DNA from 2 places in the Peribacillus sp. NPDC096448 genome. Region 2 is predicted to be linked to the other one. Evidence: riboswitches for the same ligand, from Rfam matches in the RefSeq annotation. Region 2 holds a riboswitch; the other holds the start of a gene.
The links. Region 2 has a riboswitch for lysine ahead of ACIQ0C_RS12305 (amino acid permease). Riboswitches for the same ligand answer to the same signal wherever they lie in the genome.
Positions count from the first base shown of each region.

Region 1 (4,979 bases), on a different contig from region 2:
AACCGGTTCTTGAACGGCGGGCATACTGAAATAAAAAAAGAACTGACTGAAAAAATGCTAGAGGCATCGGAAGAGCTCGATTTCGAGAGGGCCAAGGAGTTCCGTGACAAGATTGCCCACATCGATATTACGATGGAGAAGCAGAAAATGATGACGACCGATTTCATCGACAGGGATGTATTTGGCTTTGCCTATGATAAAGGCTGGATGTGCGTTCAGGTATTTTTTGTCCGTCAGGGTAAATTGATAGAAAGGGATGTTTCACTTTTTCCGGTCTACGATGAACCCGAACAGGAACTTCTTACATTCCTCGGTCAGTTTTACGAGATTACGAACCACTTTAAACCAAAGGAAATCTTGCTGCCTGAATCAGTGGATGCCGAAATGGCCGAAGGGCTGCTTGGTGTCAAAACGATTCACCCGAAACGGGGAGCGAAAAAAGACATGCTTAAATTGGCGAATAAAAATGCCTCCATCGCCCTTCAGGAAAAATTCTCTTTGATTGAAAGAGATGAAGAAAGAACGATCAATGCGGTGGAAAACCTCGGGAAACAACTGGGTATCTACACCCCGCATCGAATTGAAGCTTTCGATAACTCCAATATCCAGGGAAGTGACCCCGTTTCCGCTTTAGTCGTGTTCATTGATGGGAAGCCGGAAAAAAGAGAGTACCGAAAATATAAAATCAAGACGGTCCAGGGACCTGATGATTATGAATCGATGCGTGAAGTGGTCAGAAGAAGATATTCACGAGTATTGAAAGAAGGGCTGCCGCTTCCGGATTTGATCATCATTGATGGCGGAAAGGGACATGTCGAAGCAGTGCGGGATATTCTCGAAAATGAATTGGGCCTTGATATTCCACTTTCAGGCCTCATTAAGGATGAAAAGCATAGGACCTCGCAATTGATGATCGGAAATCCGCTTGAACTCGTACCTCTTGATTCACGGAGCCAGGAATTTTACCTATTGCAAAGAATTCAGGATGAAGTGCACCGGTTCGCGATTACGTTTCATCGTCAGCTTCGCGGGAAAAATGCGGTTCACTCCCAGCTTGATGATATTCCAGGAGTCGGGGAAAAGCGAAGGAAGCAATTATTAAGGCATTTTGGATCATTGAAGAAAATCAAAGAGGCAACGGCCGAGGAAATCATGGAAGCTGGCATGCCAAAAGGGGTAGCCGAGGGAATCGTTAGAAAACTACAAGAATAATCTTGCTACCGATGAATCTCTATGCTATGATTAAAAGGAATTTTTAACTAGACAACTTAAAAGTGCTGATAGAGGTGCGGAATTCAAGAGTAAAAACCTGGAGAAGTATGAGCTTCCATGAAAGGTTTTGAAAGGGGACGACGCCGAAGGAAGACAAGACTCATACCTTGTTCTCCTGGTCCGACATTTAATAAATGGCGGATTGTCAGGGTTTATACCCTGGAGAGCTATCTCACTGTGTTTACAGTATTAGGGTATGTGACCACAGCAATGAGATATTTCTCATTGCTTTTTTTATTGCCTAAAAAGTAGAGAGGGTGCATGAGGATGGCATTAATCGTTCAAAAATTCGGCGGAACATCCGTCGGTAGCGTAGAAAAAATCAAAAATGTTGCCAATCGGGTAATCGAGGAAGCGGAGAATGGAAATGAGGTTGTCGTCGTTGTTTCAGCTATGGGGAAAACAACGGACCAATTGGTTTCCATGGCCCGTGATATTTCCGGATCCCCTAGCAAGAGGGAAATGGATATGCTATTGACCACTGGGGAACAGGTAACGATTTCCCTGTTAACGATGGCATTGATTGAAGAAGGACATGAAGCCATTTCGTATACTGGCTGGCAGGCTGGCATGGAAACGGAATCCGTTCATGGGAATGCCCGGATTTTAAACATCGATGCCACGAGGATCCAAGCTCAGCTTCAGGAGAAGAAAATAGTGGTCGTAGCCGGTTTCCAGGGTAACGATGCAAATGGGGAAATCACTACCTTAGGGCGAGGCGGTTCCGATACGACGGCGGTTGCCATCGCTGCAGCGCTGAATGCGGATAGATGCGATATTTATACGGATGTAACGGGTGTTTTCACAACGGACCCACGCTACATAAAAGGCGCGCGAAAACTCCAATCCATTTCTTACGATGAAATGCTGGAACTTGCCAACCTCGGGGCGGGCGTCCTTCATCCAAGGGCTGTCGAATATGCAAAAAATTATCAAATTCCGCTTGAAGTCCGTTCAAGCATGGAGAGAGAATCAGGAACGATCATAGAGGAGGAAGCAACTATGGAAGAAAACTTAATTGTACGCGGCATTGCTTTTGAAGACAGCATTACGAGGGTCACAATATATGGTTTGCCCCAATCACTTGGTGCATTATCCACTATCTTCACGACACTTGCGAAAAACCGGATCAATGTGGACATCATCATTCAAAGCATGACTGCCGAGGATACGACCAATCTATCTTTTTCCACAAAAAGTGAAGATACGGAAGCGGCCTTGATTGTGCTGGAAAATAATAAAGAACACTTGGGATTCGACCGGGTCGAAACGGAGAGCGGGTTGGCCAAAGTGTCCATCGTCGGTTCTGGTATGGTATCCAATCCGGGAGTGGCTGCCGAGATGTTTGAAGTGATGGCCAATACAGGCATCCAAGTGAAAATGGTCAGCACATCGGAAATTAAAGTTTCGACTGTCATCAATGAAAAGGAAATGGTGAAGGCGGTTGAATCCCTTCATGAAGCATTTAAACTTGGTCAGCATGCAAATGTGCTAGCTTAAGTGTCATGAGTCCAATAAAAAACAGACTTCCGGTAAAAAGGGTAAGTCTGTTTTAAGGGCTCATTAGATTGGATCTCTGGGATCCCATTGGATGGTGAATATCACTTTTTTTGCGCGGCGTTTGATTTCTTCCGTTGATTCGCTGAGGAATTTCTTTTGCAGTGTAAACTGCTCGGCAAGGAAACCGGCTTCAAGCTGGAAGTGACAATCAGGGTGTAAATCCAGGCGGCGGCTGATTATTTCACCCGTCAGGGATAATTCCATTTCGTGTTTCGTATACTTCAAGATTTCCAGATTGCCCCACCCAGCGCTTTGGAAAAATTCAATCACTTCCTGATCGCCATTCAATGGGAATTTTCTTGCTAATTGTTTACCTGCCCAATAGAGGATTTGATTAGAGTCTTTTCCGAGAATATCGTTCAATAGAACTTCTCTGATTAATTCGTATCCGAAAGCTGGAACCAGGAATTCTTCAGTTTGAATTTCTTCAGTTTGAATCTCTTCTTCTATCGCAGCAGCAATATTTTTTTTCATAATTTATCGCCTCTTTCTGTAAATCTATTATAAACGTATTTCTTTTGCAAATTATACTGTTTTTTATTTATTTAAATAACAATTGGAAAAAAATGAGAAATTATACCGAGATATTAATAGGTAAATTAGAAATTTATTCAAAATATCACCTTGACAAACAAAAAATAGCCAATTTAATCCAAAAAAATCTATTCTGAAAAAGAGATTTCTTGTATCCGTTTTCTTGACGCACATAGAAGTCAGGAGTAAAATGGACATGTCACATAATTGTAAAGGAAGTATTGAGGATTTTTTTTTGACTCTATACTGTATTTTCACGCGGAGATAAAAGGTAGCCACCAGATTATCTTTGCATGATTTTTCACAAATTAAGGGGGGGCACTTAGTGGCAAAGAATCGTGAGTTTGGGAATCGCAGGCTTCATTCACTTCTAGGAGTAATTCCAATTGGTCTATTCCTAATTTTTCATTTATCGGTAAACTTTATGGCAACAAAAGGAGAAGAAACATTTAATGGGGCAGTTCATTTAATTGAGTTTACACCCGTGAAGATTTTGGTGGAATGGGTCGTCATCTATCTACCGCTCATTTTCCATGCTGTGTACGGAATTTATATTGCCTTTACAGCAAAAAACAATTTAGGCAGATTTAGTTTCTTCCGTAACTGGATGTTCATGCTGCAACGCTTAACTGGAATCATAACATTGATTTTCCTTGTTTGGCATATATGGGCAACTAGAATTCAAGCAGCTATGGGTGCTGAAGTTAACTTTGACATGATGGCGGATATTTTCTCTAGTCCATTCATGCTTGTGTTCTATATTGTTGGTGTTATCTCGGCAATCTTCCACTTTGCTAATGGATTATGGTCATTTGCTGTGAGCTGGGGTCTGACAGTTTCACCAAGATCGCAAAGAATCATGACTTACTTTACATTGATCGTTTTCGTTCTTCTTTCTTATATCGGGATCAGCGCAATTTTCGCTTTTGTATAAGAAGATAGAGTTCATCTATAAGTATTAGGAAAAACATAGCTTGGCTAATGGAAATAAGGGAGTGACAGAATTGGGTAAAGGTAAAATAGTTATCGTTGGTGGAGGTCTAGCTGGATTAATGGCTACGATCAAAGCAGCAGAGCTGGGACAACAGGTTGATTTATTTTCTTTAGTGCCTGTTAAACGCTCTCACTCAGTTTGTGCCCAAGGCGGAATCAACGGGGCAGTAAATACAAAAGGTGAAGGGGATTCTCCATATATCCACTTCGACGATACAGTTTATGGCGGAGATTTCTTGGCTAACCAACCGCCGGTTAAAGCGATGTGCGAAGCAGCACCATCGATCATCCATATGTTTGACCGTATGGGTGTAATGTTCAACCGTACTCCGGAAGGTCTTCTTGATTTCCGTCGTTTCGGTGGTACTCAACATAGCCGTACAGCATTCGCTGGTGCAACAACTGGTCAGCAATTACTTTACGCATTGGACGAGCAGGTTCGCCGTTATGAAGTGGAAGGCCTTGTAACGAAATATGAAGGCTGGGAATTCCTTGGAGCTGTCATCGATGATGAGCAAACAGCACGCGGTATCGTAGCTCAAAACCTGACTTCAATGGAAATCAAATCATTCCCTGGCGACGCAGTCATCATGGCAAGCGGCGGCCCTGGAATCATTTTC
Region 1 covers NZ_JBIWEU010000001.1:131,417-136,395, forward strand. The annotation lists gene uvrC (excinuclease ABC subunit UvrC) at 1-1,212, shown strand, start outside; lysine riboswitch at 1,274-1,450, shown strand; gene ACIQ0C_RS00625 (aspartate kinase) at 1,540-2,772, shown strand; gene ACIQ0C_RS00630 (YslB family protein) at 2,836-3,306, opposite strand; gene ACIQ0C_RS00635 (succinate dehydrogenase cytochrome b558 subunit) at 3,692-4,300, shown strand; gene sdhA (succinate dehydrogenase flavoprotein subunit) at 4,371-4,979, shown strand, end outside.
Region 1: linked by a shared signal. The riboswitch ahead of ACIQ0C_RS00625 (aspartate kinase) and the one ahead of ACIQ0C_RS12305 (amino acid permease) in region 2 are both predicted to bind lysine.

Region 2 (4,979 bases):
GGCCGAGCATGTCATTGGTAAAAAATTAAATGAGATGGTAACCATGTTTCAGGAGAACAATATAGATCCGATTGCACTCGGTGATCATGCTAAAAGTAAAACAAGAAATTTCGACCAAAAACATTGGGAGGAGGCATATCCCGATATTCCAATCGAGGTCGATCTGGATATTGAAATGATTCAAACGGGAATAGCTGAATAAAAATAGAATATTCTGGAGTTTCCCCCTTTATAATAGGGTATTGGTGTAATGATTGTGTCAATGCGCTAAAGAGGGGGAAAAGCATGGACAAAGCATGGTGGAAAGAGGCAGTCGTGTATCAAGTGTATCCAAGGAGTTTTATGGATAGTGATGGCGATGGGATAGGGGATATAAACGGGATCTTGATGAAGCTCGATTATTTACAAGAGTTGGGTGTGAACGTGATATGGCTATCCCCAGTTTATCAATCTCCCAATGATGACAATGGGTACGATATCAGTGATTATAAATCAATCATGACTGAATTCGGGACCATGTCTGATTTCGATAGGTTGTTGAAGGCAGTTCATGAGCGTGGAATGAAAATCATGATGGACCTCGTGGTCAACCATTCTTCAGATGAACATCCGTGGTTCGAGGAATCCCGATCCTCAAGAGATAATCCGAAACGTGATTATTATATTTGGAAACCTGGCAGGAATGGGAAAGAGCCAAATAATTGGGAGTCCATTTTTAAAGGTTCAGCATGGCAATATGATGAAGGAACCGATGAATATTATTTACATTTATTCAGCAGGAAACAACCGGATTTAAACTGGGAGAACCCTAAGCTCCGTGAAGAAATCTACAGCATTATGACTTGGTGGCTGGATAAGGGTGTCGATGGCTTCCGGATGGATGTCATCAACTTCCTTTCAAAAGATCAAAGCTATTCAGATGGAGCCGTTCATCATGAGAAGCAGTATGGTGATGGAAGCCCCTTTTTCCTGAATGGCCCGCGCATACATGAGTTTTTGCAGGAAATCAATCAACGGGCACTTTCTGGACATGACGTGATTACGGTTGGGGAGATGCCAGGCGTCACACCGGAGGAAGCACAATTGTTCACAGGTAAAGGTCGTGGTGAGCTACATATGGTCTTTCAATTCGAACATATGGATTTGGGGAAGGGACCAGAAGGGAAATGGAGTAACGATAAATGGAAGCTAACCGATTTAAAGCGAATTCTCTCCAAGTGGCAGACTGGTTTGGAGGGGGATGGCTGGAACAGTTTATACTGGAACAACCATGATCAGCCCCGGGTTGTCTCAAGGTTTGGTAATGATGGAAAGTATCGTATTGAAAGCGCAAAGATGCTTGCCGCTTGTCTTCATATGCTTCAAGGTACACCTTATATATATCAAGGGGAAGAGCTTGGCATGACCAATGTTGCATTTGAGGGCATCGATGAATACCGGGATATCGAAACATTGAATTCTTATGACGAACTCGTCAATTCTCATGGCTGGTCAAAAGAGCGGATGATGTCAGCCATCCACGCCCGCAGCCGGGATAATGCGAGGACACCGATTCAGTGGAATGACTCCCGGAACGCCGGATTCACGAAAGGGACTCCTTGGATTAAGGTTAATCCCAATTTTCCCGAGATTAATGCAGAAAAGGCCTACAATGATTCGAATTCCATTTTTCATTTTTATAAAAAGCTTATCCAATTACGCAAGGAACATGAAATCGTCGTTTATGGCCGTTTTGAACTGCTGTTGCCGGATGATGAACGAATATTTGCCTACACGAGATCGTTGGAAGAAGAAAAGCTGTTGGTGCTATGTAACTTTAAAGAAGAGCAGGCTCCCTATACTTTGCCTGAAGAGCTGCATGCATATGCTGCCACAAAGCTGATCGGCAATTATGATCAGGAGGAAGAAGGAATCTCCAGCAAACCCCTGCAACCATATGAATGCCGTGTTTATCATTTGAAATGAAAAAAGGACCTGTCCTTCTCCATTTAGGGAAGAACAGGTCCTTTGCGTATTATTTTGATTTAAGGTCACATTCCTCTAGCGGAATGATTTTCGTTTTATGTTTAATTTTATAGCCGAACCATAGGACGAAAAATAGGATCAAGCCAATGTAGGAAACGAACATTGAATTCCAATCGATCCCATCGCTGCTGAAAGCTTGATAGCCTTGTCCGATGATAATGATAATACAAAGGACAAGTGCGAATATAGGCCCGAATGGGAAGCCTTTTGCCCGGAATGGTAAAGCATTCATATCAAGGCCTTGAGCAGCGTAAGCTTTGCGGAACCGATAATGGGCAATTGCAATCCCTACCCAGGTGACGAATCCTGCCATGCCTGAAGCGTTCAATAACCAGATATAAACGACGCCATCACCGAAAAACGAAGCTAAGAATGCAACGCAGCCAACTAAAGAAGTCACGATAAGTGCATTCACGGGTACTCCTCTTTTATCTAACTTACCTAAGAACTTCGGTGCTTTCCCATCACGTGCCAAGTCCCATAGCATACGGGTTGAAGCGTACATGCCAGAGTTACCGGCAGAGAGTACGGATGATAAAATGATCGCGTTCATGATGGATGCGGCAAATGCAAGGCCGGCCCGTTCAAATACAAGCGTGAATGGACTTACGGCAACATCTTCACTCAATAAACGTGAATCGGTAAACGGAATGATCATGCCAATTACAAAAATGGCTAAGATATAGAATAAGATGATACGCCAGAAAACGGATCTGATCGCTTTTGGGATATTTTTTTCTGGATCCTCACTTTCACCAGCGGTCACTCCAAGCAATTCCGTACCTTGGAATGAAAAGCCGGCAGCCATGAATACACCTAGAATCGTGAAGAACCCTCCGTTAAAGGGACCTTCGCCCATTGTGAAATTGGAAAAACCAATTGGGTCTTTCCCACCCATGATTCCGAGAATGATCAGAACACCCGTGATCAAGAAAATGACGACTGTCACGACCTTGATCATGGCAAACCAGAATTCTGTTTCCCCGAAACCTTTAACTGACATGTAATTGATAAGAAACATAGTGATTAACGCAATGGCACTCCAGATAATTGAAGGGCTATCAGGGAACCAGAACTTCATAATTAAGACAACGGCTGCCAATTCAGCGGCAATGGTGATTGCCCAGTTATACCAGTAGTTCCAACCAATCGCAAAACCGAAAGACGGATCGACGAATTTGGATGCATAGACACGGAACGAACCGGCCACTGGCATGAACGCTGCCATTTCTGCAAGACTTGTCATTAAGTAATAAACCATGATGCCGATGATCGCGTATGCCACCAAGGCACCGCCGGGACCGGCTGAATGAATGGCACCGCCACTTGCTAAAAATAAACCTGTTCCAATCGTTCCACCTAATGAAATCATCATTAAATGACGCGCTTTCAGGCTCCTTTTCAGTTCAGTAGGGCTTGATGCTGATTGTGAATTTGACAATTGATGTTACACTCCTTTTTATTGGAAGGGAACGAAAAATAAAAAACAGCAGTCGAAAAAGATCGACGGCTGTTTATAATAAACCCGTTTATCCTTCCGAAGATAGCTCCCCACGCTTTGTGAAAAAACGTGACAGTGGTGTTCCTATTCGGTTACACCGCCAGCAAGAATATACATGGAATATACCCTAACTTCGGCAACTTATCCTTTCAAACGGAGTCTTTAATTTTCCAGAATCTCGTCCGTTTTACTTTTATAAGCTGCAGCCTCTAACTCATCGGTAAATGAGGAAGTATTCAATTTTCTAAAATCGTTGGCGTCAGCTTGTGGGTGACGTCGGACGATTATACTCATGAAATTCATGCAATCGCTAATAGATTGCTAGTAATTGAGTAAACTTTACTATATCAAAATTATAAAATAACTTCTGGGATATCGCAATGATTATTTTACGTGGTTATTTTTTCCTAGTTATGAGTGATGGCAGTAAGGAAGAATTCAAGTACTAAAATAAAGCATCCTCTTGACTAAACGGTTTTCCTTTTTATTAGTGCGTAGTCCAGTTTTACATGTTTGACCTCTTCAGGATTCTCAAATAGGTCCACTGCCATTTTCCCAATCCATTCCAGCGGTAAGGAGATGGTCGTGATGTCGAGTATTTCGCCAAGGCTATCATTATTGAAGCCGAGAATGGCCACATCTTCCGGTACCCTTATACCCGATTTCTTAGCGGTAAGAATGAAGCCCGCCGCCGTGTCATCATTCGTGATGATGATGGCATCAGGTTTATCCATCATCGAATTCCATTCCTGAAACAATTGTTCACCGTCTTTGATATGATAACTGCCTTCAAATAGCCATTCTTTATTGTTTATCAGTTGATGTTTACTCATGATATCGTTAAAGGCCTTTGTACGATGGGAACTATTTCTGCTCTTTTTACGGCCGAGGCTGTATCCGATTTTCTTATATCCTTTAGCAATCACGTACTCAAGGGCACAGGAAAAAGCGGCATAATGATCAATGCTGATGGATGAGAATTCAGCTTGGGCTGTATCTTCACATAAAATAATCGGTCCGTATTTTTGATAATCCAAGAGGATTTTCATTTCCGAAATCCTTGAACAAACGATAATGCCATCGAGCTGCTTCATTTGCAGCATATTAAAAGCCTGGATCTCTTTCTCTCTATCATAATTTGTTTGAAAGATGACGATATGACAGCCAATTGCATTTGCCTGTTTAGTGATTCCGTTAACGATTGCCCCGTAATATGGGTGATTGTTGAAGGGGATGATAATGCCGATAAGATTGGTTTTGCCTTTTGAAAGATGAATGGCGTTGATGTTTCTCGTATAATTCAAACGATCGATCGCTTCTAAGACGCTCTTTCTTTTATCGGGGCTTACATATGGATGATCATTCAATACACGAGACACTGTTGAGACAGATACACCAGCACATTGAGCTATTTCTTTAATATTTGTCATGGTATCACCGTTTTTTCTTTTTT
Region 2 covers NZ_JBIWEU010000006.1:112,996-117,974, forward strand. The annotation lists gene ACIQ0C_RS12295 (Ger(x)C family spore germination protein) at 1-202, shown strand, start outside; gene ACIQ0C_RS12300 (glycoside hydrolase family 13 protein) at 286-1,965, shown strand; gene ACIQ0C_RS12305 (amino acid permease) at 2,015-3,466, opposite strand; lysine riboswitch at 3,562-3,746, opposite strand; gene ACIQ0C_RS12310 (LacI family DNA-binding transcriptional regulator) at 3,994-4,956, opposite strand.